Regions from separate parts of the Desulfovibrio desulfopostgatei genome, predicted to be linked through region 2. Evidence: predicted binding sites of a transcription regulator. Region 2 holds the regulator's gene; the other holds the start of a gene.
What was found. Region 2 encodes sigma-54, which starts transcription at its own class of promoters, with help from an activator protein. Its sites were predicted from a motif close to CTGGCACGGNNNNTGCTT; they were not measured.

Region 1: nifH (nitrogenase iron protein) is a predicted target of sigma-54. The motif match lies at 3,255-3,272, and genes of this name have one in related genera.

Annotation. Positions count from the first base shown of each region.
Region 1 is NZ_JBRBQS010000002.1:1,930,749-1,937,120, forward strand. Features, by position in the region: gene glpB (anaerobic glycerol-3-phosphate dehydrogenase subunit GlpB) at 1-366, shown strand, start outside; gene ACUZ9Q_RS08505 (anaerobic glycerol-3-phosphate dehydrogenase subunit C) at 363-1,571, shown strand; gene ACUZ9Q_RS08510 (class I SAM-dependent methyltransferase) at 1,764-2,519, shown strand; gene nifH (nitrogenase iron protein) at 3,325-4,146, shown strand; gene ACUZ9Q_RS08520 (P-II family nitrogen regulator) at 4,174-4,497, shown strand; gene ACUZ9Q_RS08525 (P-II family nitrogen regulator) at 4,507-4,884, shown strand; gene nifD (nitrogenase molybdenum-iron protein alpha chain) at 4,896-6,372, shown strand, end outside.
Region 2 is NZ_JBRBQS010000002.1:1,458,532-1,464,903, reverse strand. Features, by position in the region: gene rapZ (RNase adapter RapZ) at 1-923, opposite strand, end outside; gene hpf (ribosome hibernation-promoting factor, HPF/YfiA family) at 1,110-1,649, opposite strand; gene rpoN (RNA polymerase factor sigma-54) at 1,686-3,110, opposite strand; gene ACUZ9Q_RS06505 (CTP synthase) at 3,405-5,048, opposite strand; gene ACUZ9Q_RS06500 (phosphoribosylformylglycinamidine synthase subunit PurQ) at 5,323-6,132, shown strand.

The sequences.
Region 1 (6,372 bases), 470 kb from region 2:
GCCGCCCGCGCCTATGTAACCGCCACCGGCGGCATCCTTGGCGGCGGCATGACGCTTGAACCCGGCCAGTGCTGGGATTCCGTGTTCGGCATTGACATCACCGTGCCGCAGGATGTTTCGCAGTGGTCAGAGCCGAAGATTTTCGGCAATCATCTGTTCTCGCGCATGGGTGTGCGCGTTGACCGCACCATGCGGCCTGTGGACGATGCCGCCGTAGTGCGCTGGCAAAACGTCTTTTTCGCCGGGCGCAGCCTTGGCGGATATGATTACGCAACAGAAAAAAGCGGTCACGGCGTTGCCATCGCCACGGGCTGGCAGGCGGGCCTCATGGCCGCCGCAGCCGCCGCTGCCGGGGAAAACCAATGAGCGTGCGCATCAATCCAGACAAATGCATAGCCTGCACCACCTGCGTGGTGCACTGCCCCGTGGCGGATGCGACCCCCAAGTTTCTGGGGCCGCGCATGATAGGCCCTGCCTATGAGCGCTTTCGCCTGCTTGGGCTGACGGAAGACCCCTCGCTGCACTACTGCGCCAACTGCAAAAACTGCGATATCTCGTGCCCGCACGGCGTGCCGGTTTCCAGCCTCAACATGATGGCAAGGGCCGACCAGTTCAAAAAACACTCCCCCGGTCTGCGCGACTGGGTGCTCGGTCACGGCGAGCTTATGGCCAAGTGGCTGCGGCTCATTCCGGCGGCGCTCAAGAACTTCGGCATGCTCAATCCCGTTACCCGCATGGTGCTGGATGCGCTGGGTATCGACAAACGCGCGCCCCTGCCCGCCTTTGCGCCCCAGACATTCCGCCAGCTCATGCGCCATGTGCACCAGCCCGACCACAAGCGCAGTGTGGTTTTCTACCCCGGCTGCTACGTGGACGTGTATGACCCGCGCACCGGCCTTGATATGGTGTGGGCCATGAACCGCGCGGGCTACAAGGTCATTGTGCCCGAGGAACTTGTGTGCTGCGGCCTGCCAATGGTTGCCAACGGCTTTTGGCAGCATGCCCGCTCCAATGCGGAACATAACCTGAAAGCTCTGGGCCAGTGGCGCGATGCAGGGCTACCCGTGGTGACGGGCTGCCCCAGTTGCGCCCTCATGTTCCGGGTGGATCTGCCGGAATACTTCCCCGATGTGGCGGAAAAATACGGCGCATGCAGTCTTGCGGACGCGCAGGAATTTCTGCTGGATGCTGTGGACAGCGGTGACCTCTCGCTGAAGGCCGACGGCAAGCAAACCCTGCCCGACCTCAAGCTGATCTACCACGCGCCCTGCCATCTGCGGGCACAGGGCAACGGCCTGCCGGGGCTGGAACTGCTGCGCCGCCTTGACGGCGTGACCGTGGAAAATGCTGATGCAGGCTGCTGCGGCATTTCCGGCAGCTATGGCTTTAAAAAGGAAAAATACGACATTGCCCAGACTGTAGGCTCGGAACTGTTCGCCAAGGTACGCGAAAGCGGCGCGCAGGCGGCGGTTTCCGAGTGCGGCACCTGCCGCGTGCAGATAACGCACGGTTCCGGCAAATTCAGCCTGCACCCTGTCACCATTCTGCGGCAGCGGCTCGAAGCCCGCTAGGCTTCTGGTTCACGCAACAATTTCTGCTTAACTCATGTGGCAGGCGGTTAGCCGCCTGCCACATGCATGTCGGCTTTGCCAACACTACCGAAAATCAAGAGCAGGCAGCGGCTTTGCCGCACCGTCAGACGAATATTCCCGTGCATTGCACCCGTTGTCCAGACGGTTTGCCGCCAGCCCAAAGGATACGCCATGACAGCCAAAAACAGCACCAGGGAATTCTGGAACAGCAGGGCTGAGTCCTTTCCCCGCTATGAAGCCGGGGCTGACACCTACGAGGGGCGCATGCTCCAGCTGGCGCGCGACAACGGCGTGGATTTTCGCGGCAAAACGGTTCTGGATGTGGGCTGCGGCAGCGGCATGTACACCATCCGCCTTGCGCAGGAGGCCGCATCGGTCACTGCCGTAGATATATCAGACGAAATGCTCCGCATCCTCATGCAGGATGCCGCCGCGCAGGGCCTTGCCAACATCCGGCCCGTGCTTTCCGACTGGGAGCACTTTGCCCTTGAGGAACGCTTTCAGATTGTTTTTGCTTCCATGACCCCGGCCCTGAGCGATGACGCCGCCCGCGAAAAGCTGCAGCACTACGCGCTGGAGCAGGTGGTCTTTATGGGTTTTAACGAGCGCAAAACTTCGGATGTCATGGCCGGGCTGTACACGCATTACGACATTACGCCGCCCCAGTTTGCCGATGCCCCAGATATGGGCGCATGGCTTGAGAGTCAGTGCGTTCAGTATACAGCGCTGCCCGTTGACGGTCAGTGGATTGTGCCGCACACCCGCGACCAGTTGCTTGGAGCCTGCGCCGCCAACCTGCGCGCCCGTGGCGCTGAGCCGGATATGGCCCACCTGGCTGCCCATATTGAAAATTTTCGCAACCAGAACGGGGAATATGTGGAACGCACGGAATATTCCCTTGAAATGCTGATCTGGCATACATCCTAATCACGGATCTAAGCCCCACAGATACTTTAAAAACTTCTGGCTGCGCGTAGCTCACCTTCCCCATCCCCGAACCCCATACTACATTTCTGCCGCGTATGCCGCTCATAAGCCGTGCGCATGGTCTTGCCCGCTGTATTTCTTGCGCGAGTTGGTTTGTTCACGCTTTGCAACTTTTACGCTTTCATTCCTATTTTGATACAATTTTGAATCAAAATCTTCCTGCCTCGGCTATGCATATATTTGCGGCCATGCAGGCCTGACCACGCTCGATGAATGAGCCCTTCTGTCTCCCCTACTGGCAAAACCGTCCGAACAGATACGTTCTTGCCTGAACCGCTCCCTTCCTCCCTTCACACTCCTCTCAATTCACCGCTCTTTTGCAATTCAATCCCTGCTTCCGCCCCATTTGCCTGATGGGCCGGGCTTTCTGCGCTCATGAGCAGCCATCGCTGCCCTACCTGTTTTCCTCTGCCGCTTCCATCATCGTGTGTCCCAAATGCAGCCCATTCTGCCCCTGCACATTCACGCATGGCAATTTCCCTGCAACCTGTTCCCAATTTCAAACAAATTTGTATTGGCGATTTACGGCCAAAATTTTCCTTCAAATAAAAATCTATTATTAAAGCAAGTTACAGACAGGGCGGTTTTTTCTGCACGATAGGCCACCTTAACAATTTTGTATTGATTGTGCATGCAGATTATAAAATTATGTAATAATATTATATAGTTAATCTAACGGCACGGTTTCTGCACAAAGAGGGACAAGCGCAACGAGCGCGGGAACATCAAACCCAGAGGGAATCTCATGCGTCAGGTAGCTATTTACGGCAAGGGCGGTATCGGCAAGTCCACCACCACACAGAACCTTAACGCCGGCCTTGGCGAAATGGGCAAGAACATCATGATCGTGGGTTGCGACCCCAAGGCCGACTCCACGCGCCTTATCCTGGGCGGCCTTGCCCAGCAGAGCGTGCTCGATACCCTGCGCGAAGAGGGTGAAGACATCGAGCTGGATCTGGTGCTCAAAAACGGCTTCAAGGGCATCCGCTGCGTGGAATCCGGCGGCCCCGAACCGGGCGTTGGCTGTGCCGGGCGCGGTATCATCACCTCCATCGGTCTGCTGGAACGCCTTGGCGCTTACACCGAAGACCTCGACTACGTGTTCTATGACGTTTTGGGCGACGTTGTGTGCGGCGGTTTCGCCATGCCCATCCGTGAAGGCAAGGCCCAGGAAATCTACATCGTGGCTTCGGGCGAAATGATGGCCCTCTACGCCGCCAACAACATCTGCAAGGGTGTCAAAAAGTACGCCAACACCGGCGGCGTGCGCCTTGGCGGCATCATCTGCAACAGCCGCAAGGTTGATGGCGAAGCCGAGCTTGTCTCTGCCGTTGCCAAAGAAATCGGCACCCAGATGATCCACTTTGTGCCGCGCGACAACATGGTGCAGCGCGCCGAAATCAACAAGCAGACCGTTATCGAATTTGACCCCACCTGCGGACAGGCCGACGAATACCGCACCTTGGCGCAGAAGATCGACGGTAACGACATGTTTATTATCCCCAAGCCCCTTTCCCAGGAACGGCTCGAAGAGCTGCTCATGGAACACGGCTTGATGGACGCCTAAACCAACAGCACGAAACGGAGAACAACAATGCAGATGATTCGCACGATTATTCGGCCTGAAAAGACCACCGAGGTTCTCTCCGAGCTGCTGTCAGCGGGCTTTCCCGCCGTTACCAAGCTTGATGTGGTGGGCCGTGGCAAGCAGAAAGGCATCATGGTGGGCGATATCCAGTACGACGAAATTCCCAAGCAGATGCTCATGCTTGTGGTCAGCGATGAAGACAAGGACGATGCTATCCGCGTTATCCTGCGCGTGGCAAAAACGGGCGACGGTCACTTTGGCGATGGCAGAATCTTTGTTTCAAGCGTCAGCGAGGCCTGGACCATCAGCAGCGGCAAGTCCGGCCTGTAGGAGGCTCCCATGCAGGAAATAGTTGCAATGGTTCGGGCCAACATGGTGGCGGCTACCAAGAATGCCCTGTCCAAGGCCGGATGCCCCTCATTCTCATGCACCAAGTGCCTGGGACGCGGCAAAAAAGGCATGGATCCCGCCACCCTGCGCATGGTTATGGAAAGCGGCGAGCTGCCGCGCACTCCGGCGGGCGAATCCCTGACCGAAGTGGGCAGGCTGATCCCCAAGCGGTTGTTCAATATCTGCGTTCCCGATGAAAAGGTCGAAGCTGTGGTCAAGGCCATCATAGAAGCCAACAGCACCGGCCACCCCGGCGACGGAAAGATCTTTGTGATGCCGGTGGAAGAATCCTATGTGGTTCGCACGGGCGAGCGCGCTGACGCATAAGGAAGGTATGTATGAGTATTGACGCCAACGCAGTAGTGCTTGAGCGCTACAACGCCAAGGTCTTCAAGAACCGCAAGGAGCACATGCTCAAGGTCAATCCTGCGGAAGACCAGATTATTATCGCCAACACGCGTGCCATTCCCGGCATCATGACCAACCGGGGCTGCTGTTACGCTGGCTGCAAGGGCGTTGTGCTCGGCCCCATCAAGGACATGGTTACGATCACCCACGGCCCTGTGGGCTGCGGCTTCTATAGCTGGGGTACGCGCCGCAACAAGGCCAAGGCAGAAGGGGATACCCCCAATTACATCCAGTACTGCTTTACCACGGACATGCAGGAACCGGACATCGTCTTTGGCGGCACCAAGAAGCTCAAGAAGGCCATTGATGAAATCATGGAGCTTATGCACCCCAAGACCATCATGATCGCCGCCACCTGCCCTGTGGGCCTGATCGGTGACGACATTCAGGCCGTGGCCGCAGAAGCTGAACAAGAATACGGCATCCGCTGCGTGGCATATAGCTGCGAGGGTTACAAGGGCGTAAGCCAGTCGGCGGGCCACCATATCGCCAACAACGGTCTTATGAAGCGCGTTATCGGAACTGGCGATTATGAACCCGCCACCAAGTATTCGATCAACATCCTTGGCGAATACAACATCGGCGGCGACGGCTGGGAACAGGAACGCATCCTTAAAAAGATTGGCTACGAAGTTGTTTCGGTGTTCACGGGCGACGGAGAAGTGGAACGCATAGCCAGCTCGCACAAGGCAAACCTGAACCTCGTGCAGTGCCACCGCTCCATCAACTACATCGCCGAAATGATGAAGACCAAGTACGGCGTGGACTGGCTCAAGGTCAACTTTATCGGCCTGGAAGGAACAGTTCAGAGCCTGCGCGACATGGCTGCCTACTTTGGCGATCCAGAGCTTGCGCAGCGTACCGAGCAGGTTATCGCCGAAGAACTGGCCGAGGTGCAGGATCAGATGGCGGCCTACAAGGCCCGCCTCAACGGCAAGACCGCAGCCCTCTTTGTGGGCGGCAGCCGCTCGCACCACTACCAGGGCCTGCTGCAGGATCTGGGCATCAAGACAGTGCTTGCCGGGTACGAATTCGGCCACCGCGACGACTACGAAGGCCGGGAAATCATCCCCAACATCAAGGACGACGCGGACAGCAAGAACATCGAACACATCACCGTGGAAAAGGACGAAAAGAAGTATCACGCCTACCTTACGCAGGAACAGTACGACAAGCTGGCCGCCGAGATCCCGCTTGAAAAGTACCACGGCATGATACGCGACATGGATGAGGGAACCTACGTGGTTGACGACCTCAACATGTACGAAGCTGAAAAATTTATGGAAATCCTCAAGCCCGACATGTTCTTCTCCGGCATCAAGGACAAGTACGCGCTGCAAAAGGCCGGCACGCTCTCGCGCCAGTTGCACAGCTACGATTACAGCGGGCCTTACGCGGGTTTCAAGG
Region 2 (6,372 bases):
AGAAAAGCCGGATAATCAGCCTGCCGCAGCGCCTGTAAAATTTCTTCGGCCATTGCCACCGAGCGGTGGCGGCCGCCGGTACAGCCCACGGCCACGGTTATGCGGTAGCGGCCTTCGGCCTCCATGAGCGGCAGCATGAAAAACAGCAGATCAACCAGCTTGTCGCGGTATTCGCGGGCGTGGGGCGAATTGAACACATAGTCGGCAACGGGTTTGTCCTTGCCGCTCATGGGGCGCAGCTCGTCCACAAAATAGGGATTTGCCAGAAAACGCAGGTCAAAAACCAGATCAGCCTCGCGCGGTACACCGTATTTGAAGCCAAAAGAAATCACGTTGACCCTGATGGCCCGCAGCTTGCCCTTGTTGCCGCTCCAGCGCTTCTGGATGGCGCGCCGCAGGTCATGGATGGAAAAACGCGAGGTGTCGATGACCAGATCAGCCATTTCGCGCAGAGGGCGCAGGCTGCTGCGCTCTGCCAGCAGCGCCGCCTCAAGGCCCATGCCCTCGCGTTCCAGCGGATGCGGGCGGCGTGTCGAAGCGTAGCGGCGAATGAGTTCCTGATTGTTGGCCTCAAGAAAAAGCAGCATGGGGCGGATGTTTTTGCCCGCAAGCATGCTCAGGCAGTCGTTGATGTCTTCCACAAAATTGCTCTGGCGCAGGTCCATACCCAGAGCGATGCCCTTGAAATGGCTCATGGAGGGGCGCGACATCATGTCCACCATTTCCATGACAAGGCTCACGGGCAGCCCGTCGACCACAAAGTGGCCCATGTCTTCAAAAACCTTGAGCGCCGTGCTTTTGCCAGCGCCGGAAAGGCCCGTGACAATGCACACCTGCACATCCACGCCGGGAACGGGCGCGTCAGCATCAGGCTTTGCGTCAAGGGTGGAATCTGTGGGGGGTATCTGCGCGGAATCCTTCATGACATTCGCCTCTTCGGGGTCAGATCGCCGTTTGCAGCCGGGGTTGTGCGCCACAGGCTTCTGACGGACGTTGCCAAATCCGCGCCGCGCTCAAGCCCGTGTAAGGCCATTGCGCGGCAACCGGCAGGGGGGGTGCGCCTGAAACGGGGGCGGGCCGTTGCCAGCCCGCCCCCTCATTATGAATGATTACAACACGGGGTCAATGAGGGCATAGCCGCTCACCTTGGTGCGGTATACCACATTGATGCGGTTGTTTTCTGCGTTAAAGAACACCAGAAACTCGCTGCCGATGGAATCAAGCTGCATGAGCGCTTCATCCAGATGCAGGGGCTTGGTGGCGAGGCGGTCGGTGCCGTCAACGGGCTGCTGCACGTCGGCTTCGGCATCGAGGTTGTAGGTAAACACGTCCACATCCGTATTGCGGGCGTGCCGCCGCTGGGCCTTTACGCGGGCCACCTGGCGCTTGATCTGCGATTCGACCTTGTCTGTCACAAGGTCAATGGCGGCGTACATATCCGAGGTCTGTTCCGTGGCATTGATGTGCAGGCCTTCGCCCGTAACGGTCACTTCGCAGCGATGACGGAACTTGTCGACTGTCAGCACAACGGCAACTTCAAGGCCAGAGGCCTTGCCAAAAAACCGTCCCAGCTTTTCCATGCGGCGACGGGCATACTTCTTCAGATGTTCGGAGGCTTCAAAATTCTTGAATGCAAATGAGATGTTCATAAGTTCCTCCTAAGTATTGAGCCACTCGACGGGGAATCAGAAATGCTCCTTGCGCCTTGACGAAGATGGAATATCAAGTGCCGTGCGGTATTTTGCCACCGTACGCCGCGCAATATTGACCTTGAGGCGTTCCTTGAGCATTTCGCCGATACGCTCATCGCTGAGGGGGGATCGGGTATCTTCCTCAGAGATGAATTTCTTGATCAGAGCCTTGACGCTTTCTGAGCCTACCTGACTTCCGTCATCGAGTTCAAGGCCGCTGTTAAAGAAAAACTTCAATTCAAAGATGCCGTGGGGCGTTGCCACATACTTGTTGGTGGTAATGCGGCTCACCGTTGATTCGTGCATGCTGATGTCGTCAGCAATATCCTTGAGAATGAGCGGCGCGAGCTTGGTCACGCCGTCTTCAAAAAACGGCTGCTGATGGCGCACAATGCTTTCCATAACCTTGTAAAGCGTGCGCTGGCGCTGATACAGACTCTTGATAAGCCATGAGGCGGAGCGGATCTTTTCTGCGCAGTAGTCCTTTTCCTTCTCCGAGCCGCCAATGTTCATCTGGCTCATGGCCGAAAGCTGCAACTGGGGCAGGCCGTCATCGTTGAGCAAAATCACAAATTCGTCGCCCATCTTGTACACAAATACATCGGGGCTTACGTAGGTTGGCTCGCCGCCGCCAAAACTTGCGCCGGGCAATGGGTCAAGGCTCTGGATGATATCCAGATACTCCTTGAGCTCTTCCATATCGAGCTTGAACTTGCGCAGCAGGGGCTTGTAGCGCTTGGCCTCGAGGTCTTCGAGGTGCGATTCTACCAGCTCCACGAGGATGGGGTCGCGAGCGTAATTGAGGTTCTTGATCTGCACCATCAGGCATTCGCGCGCGTCACGCGCGGCAACGCCGATGGGGTCAAAAAGCTGCACCCTTTCAAGCACGGGCAGCACGGCCTCGGGCGCAACCTCGGCCATTTCGGCCACTTCTTCAATGCTGGCTTGCAGATACCCGGCTGAGGAGAGATTGCCGATAATGACCTCGCCAATGGCCTTCTGCTCTTCTGTCAGCGAAGAAAGGCGCAACTGCCAGAACAGATGCCCCTCAAGGGTGGGCTTGGCCGCATAGCGGGCTTCAAGAGGCGAAATTTCTTCGGCAAGTTCATATTCGCGCGACTGCGAAAGGCGGGGGGTGCTGGCAAACTCGCCGAGGTAATCTTCCCAGTCGGCATCCTTGGCCAGTTCCCTGTCGTACACTTCCTCCTTGGGCGCTTCGCGGCTTTCCTCGTGCTGCTCCAGGGAGGAATCGTCAGTAAGTGAAGATTCTTCGAGAAAGGGGTTTTCAAGCAGTTCCTGCTGCACAGTTTCCAGAAGTTCCACGCGTGAGAGCTGCAGCAGCTTGATTGCCTGCTGCAATTGCGGGGTCATTACCAGTTGCTGTGACAGCTTGAGTTGCTGCCGTAGTTCCAGTGCCATGTGTACTCTTTTGCCTTAACTAGCCATAGGACTATAGAATTATCTGTTTACAAGTACTGTGCCACATCTGCAAAAATTATGCAATAGCTAACAGTTGCAAGATCAGGTTCACGGCATCCCCAGCCAGCGGCAAGGGCTGTCAGCGCCAAAAATCCAGATTTGGCGCAGCATTTGCGCCGTTGGAAATAATCTGCGCACAAAAAAAGGAAGGCAATGCCCTCCCCTTTTTGCGCGATTTTGCGATACCCAAGCTTGGTGGAAACCAACAAGCCTCGCTGCGTTAACGCCGCGAAATTACACCTTGGCGAACTTTTTAGCCGCTCCGATAAATTCACGGAACAGCGGATGCGCGTTCATGGGCCGGGATTTGAATTCGGGGTGGAACTGACAGCCAAGGAACCAAGGGTGGTTCTTCAGTTCAATGATTTCCACAAGCGAATCGTCAGGGGCGGTGCCGCTGAAAACCATGCCCTTTTCGCCAAGCATTTCCTTGAAGGCATTGTTGAATTCGTAGCGGTGGCGGTGACGTTCATCAACCATGCCCTTTTTGTAGGCCACAAAGGCCTTGGTATCGGGCTGCACCTTGCAGGGGTAGGAGCCAAGGCGCATGGTGCCGCCCTTGTCGCTGCCCGCGTCGCGTTTTTCAACGTTCTTGGTGCGGAAGTCGAACCACTCGGTCATAAGGTAGATAACCTTGTGGTCAGAAAGCGGGTTGAATTCTTCAGAGTTGGCGTCATCAAGGTTTGCCACGTGGCGGGCAAATTCGATAACCGCGCACTGCATGCCAAGGCAGATGCCGAAGAAGGGAATGTTGTTTTCACGCGCATAGCGGATGGCGGCAATCTTGCCTTCCACGCCGCGGTAGCCAAAGCCGCCGGGCACAAGAATGCCGTGACAGCCCTTGAAGGATTCCGCGCAATTGCTTTCGTCCACATTCTCGGAATTGACGTAGCGCAGTTCCACTTCAACGCGGTTGGCAACGCCGCCGTGAATGAGGGCTTCGTGCAGGCTCTTGTAAGCTTCCTTGAGGTCAACGTACTTGCCCACAATGGCAATGGTGACCTTGCCCTTGGGGTTGGCGCAGTCGCTCACGAGCTTTTCCCAGGCTTCAAGGTGGGCATTGCGCGCGGGCAGGCGCAGCATGATGGCCACCTTCTGGTCAAAGCCTTCCTCATAGAACTTGAGCGGCACTTCATAAATATTGTTCACATCAACCGAAGAGAACACGGCGTCCTGATCCACATTGCAGAACAGGGCGATCTTGCGGCGCAGTTCTTCGGGGATGCTCTGCTCGCAGCGGCACAGAATGATATCGGGCTGAATGCCGATGGAGAGCAGTTCCTTGACGCTGTGCTGGGTGGGCTTGGTCTTGTGCTCGCCAGCGCTGCGCAGGTAGGGAACCAGGGTAAGGTGAATGTTCAGGCAGTTGTCGCGTCCAAGGTCGGAACGCAACTGACGGATGGCCTCAAGAAAGGGCAGGCCTTCAATGTCGCCCACGGTGCCGCCGATTTCGATAATGGCGACATCGGGCGCGTCCTCGCCTTCAGAAAGGGAAAGCACCACGCTCTTGATTTCATCAGTAATGTGCGGGATCACCTGCACAGTGGCGCCCAGGTAATCGCCGTGACGTTCCTTGGCGATGACGTGGTTGTAAATGGCGCCGGAAGTGGTGTTGTTCTTCCGCGACATGGGCACGTTAAGGTAACGTTCGTAGTGCCCGAGATCCAGATCCGTTTCCGCGCCGTCATCGGTAACAAATACCTCGCCGTGCTGGAACGGGTTCATGGTGCCGGGGTCAACATTGATGTAAGGATCAAGCTTCTGGATGGTTACCGTAAGCCCGCGCGTTTGCAGCAGCGCGCCCAAAGACGCAGCCGCGAGGCCCTTGCCTAACGACGACAGAACGCCGCCCGTCACAAAAATGTATTTAGTTTTCATGCACTTCCACCTGTACTTGGGTATGTTGAATAGTTCAACCAAACAGTCTTAACCCAAATTGAATTTTTTGGCTAGCATTGACTAAGTAAAACAAGCTAAGTAATGTGTTATTCCCTTTTCAGCGTGCGTGCCCACCACAAGCGGCCCGCGCGCCGGTCATCTGTTGTGCCCGGCGCGGGTCTGCCAAGGTTTCCAAGGCAAAAGCACGTCCGGCCCACGCCTTAGGGCTTGGCCGGAATTATCTGCGTTGCAAAGCCAAGGAGGCTTCCCCCGCATGGGTACGGTCAACACACTGGTCATCACCGGCTACGGTACAAATTCGCACATGGAAACAGCCCACACGGCCCGTCTGGCCGGTGCCGACAAGGCCGATGTGGTGCATTTTTCCGATCTGGTGGCGGCCAAGGTTCGCCTTGCCGACTATCACTTTTTGATTTTCCCCGGCGGGTTTCTGGATGGCGACGATCTCGGCGCGGCCCAGGCTGCGGCCATGCGCTGGCGTTACCTCAAGGACGACGCGGGCGCGGCCCTGTTGCAGAGCTTGCGCGAGTTTTTGGATGAGGGCAAGCTGATTTTGGGCATCTGCAACGGTTTTCAGTTGCTGGTCAAGCTGGGCGTGCTGCCTGCCCTTGGCGGCCAGCGCTTTGAGCGCCAGGTTTCGCTGGGCAACAATGATTCCGCCCGGTTTGAAGACCGCTGGGTGCATCTGCTGCCCAATGCGGCAAGCCCCTGCGTGTTCACCAAAAACCTGCCCCTGCTCTCCATGCCAGTGCGCCACGGCGAAGGCAAGCTCGTTGCCCGCGATGCGGACTGCCTGCGCCGCCTGGAGGAAGAAAACCTCATCGCCCTGCAGTACGCCGACCCCGCAACTGGCAAGCCTACGCAGGAATATCCGCTCAACCCCAATGGCTCCACCCTTGCCATTGCGGGCCTGACCGACCCCACGGGCCGGGTGCTGGGCCTTATGCCCCACCCCGAGGCCTTCCACCACGTGACCAACCACCCCGGCTGGACGCGCGGCGAACTGGACGCCCCCGGCACGCTCATTTTTGTGAACGCCGTGCGCTACCTGCGCGGTCAATAGAGAGGGTACAGGCAACACCCGAGGCTGGCGGGCGTATATAATGCTCCGTACAGTCCGGCTCACTTTGCCGCCATATTATTCTCGCCATGATTATTTTGGGGGAGGCTTTACGAAGCCTCCCCTTTCTGTATACATTTTGCGGCACGGCGCGGCCTTGCGGCAGACAGCTTCCGCGTAATGTTTATTGACAAAGCACCCGGGCTTGGATAGGTTCTCTGATTCCGAAGAGCTGAACCCCCT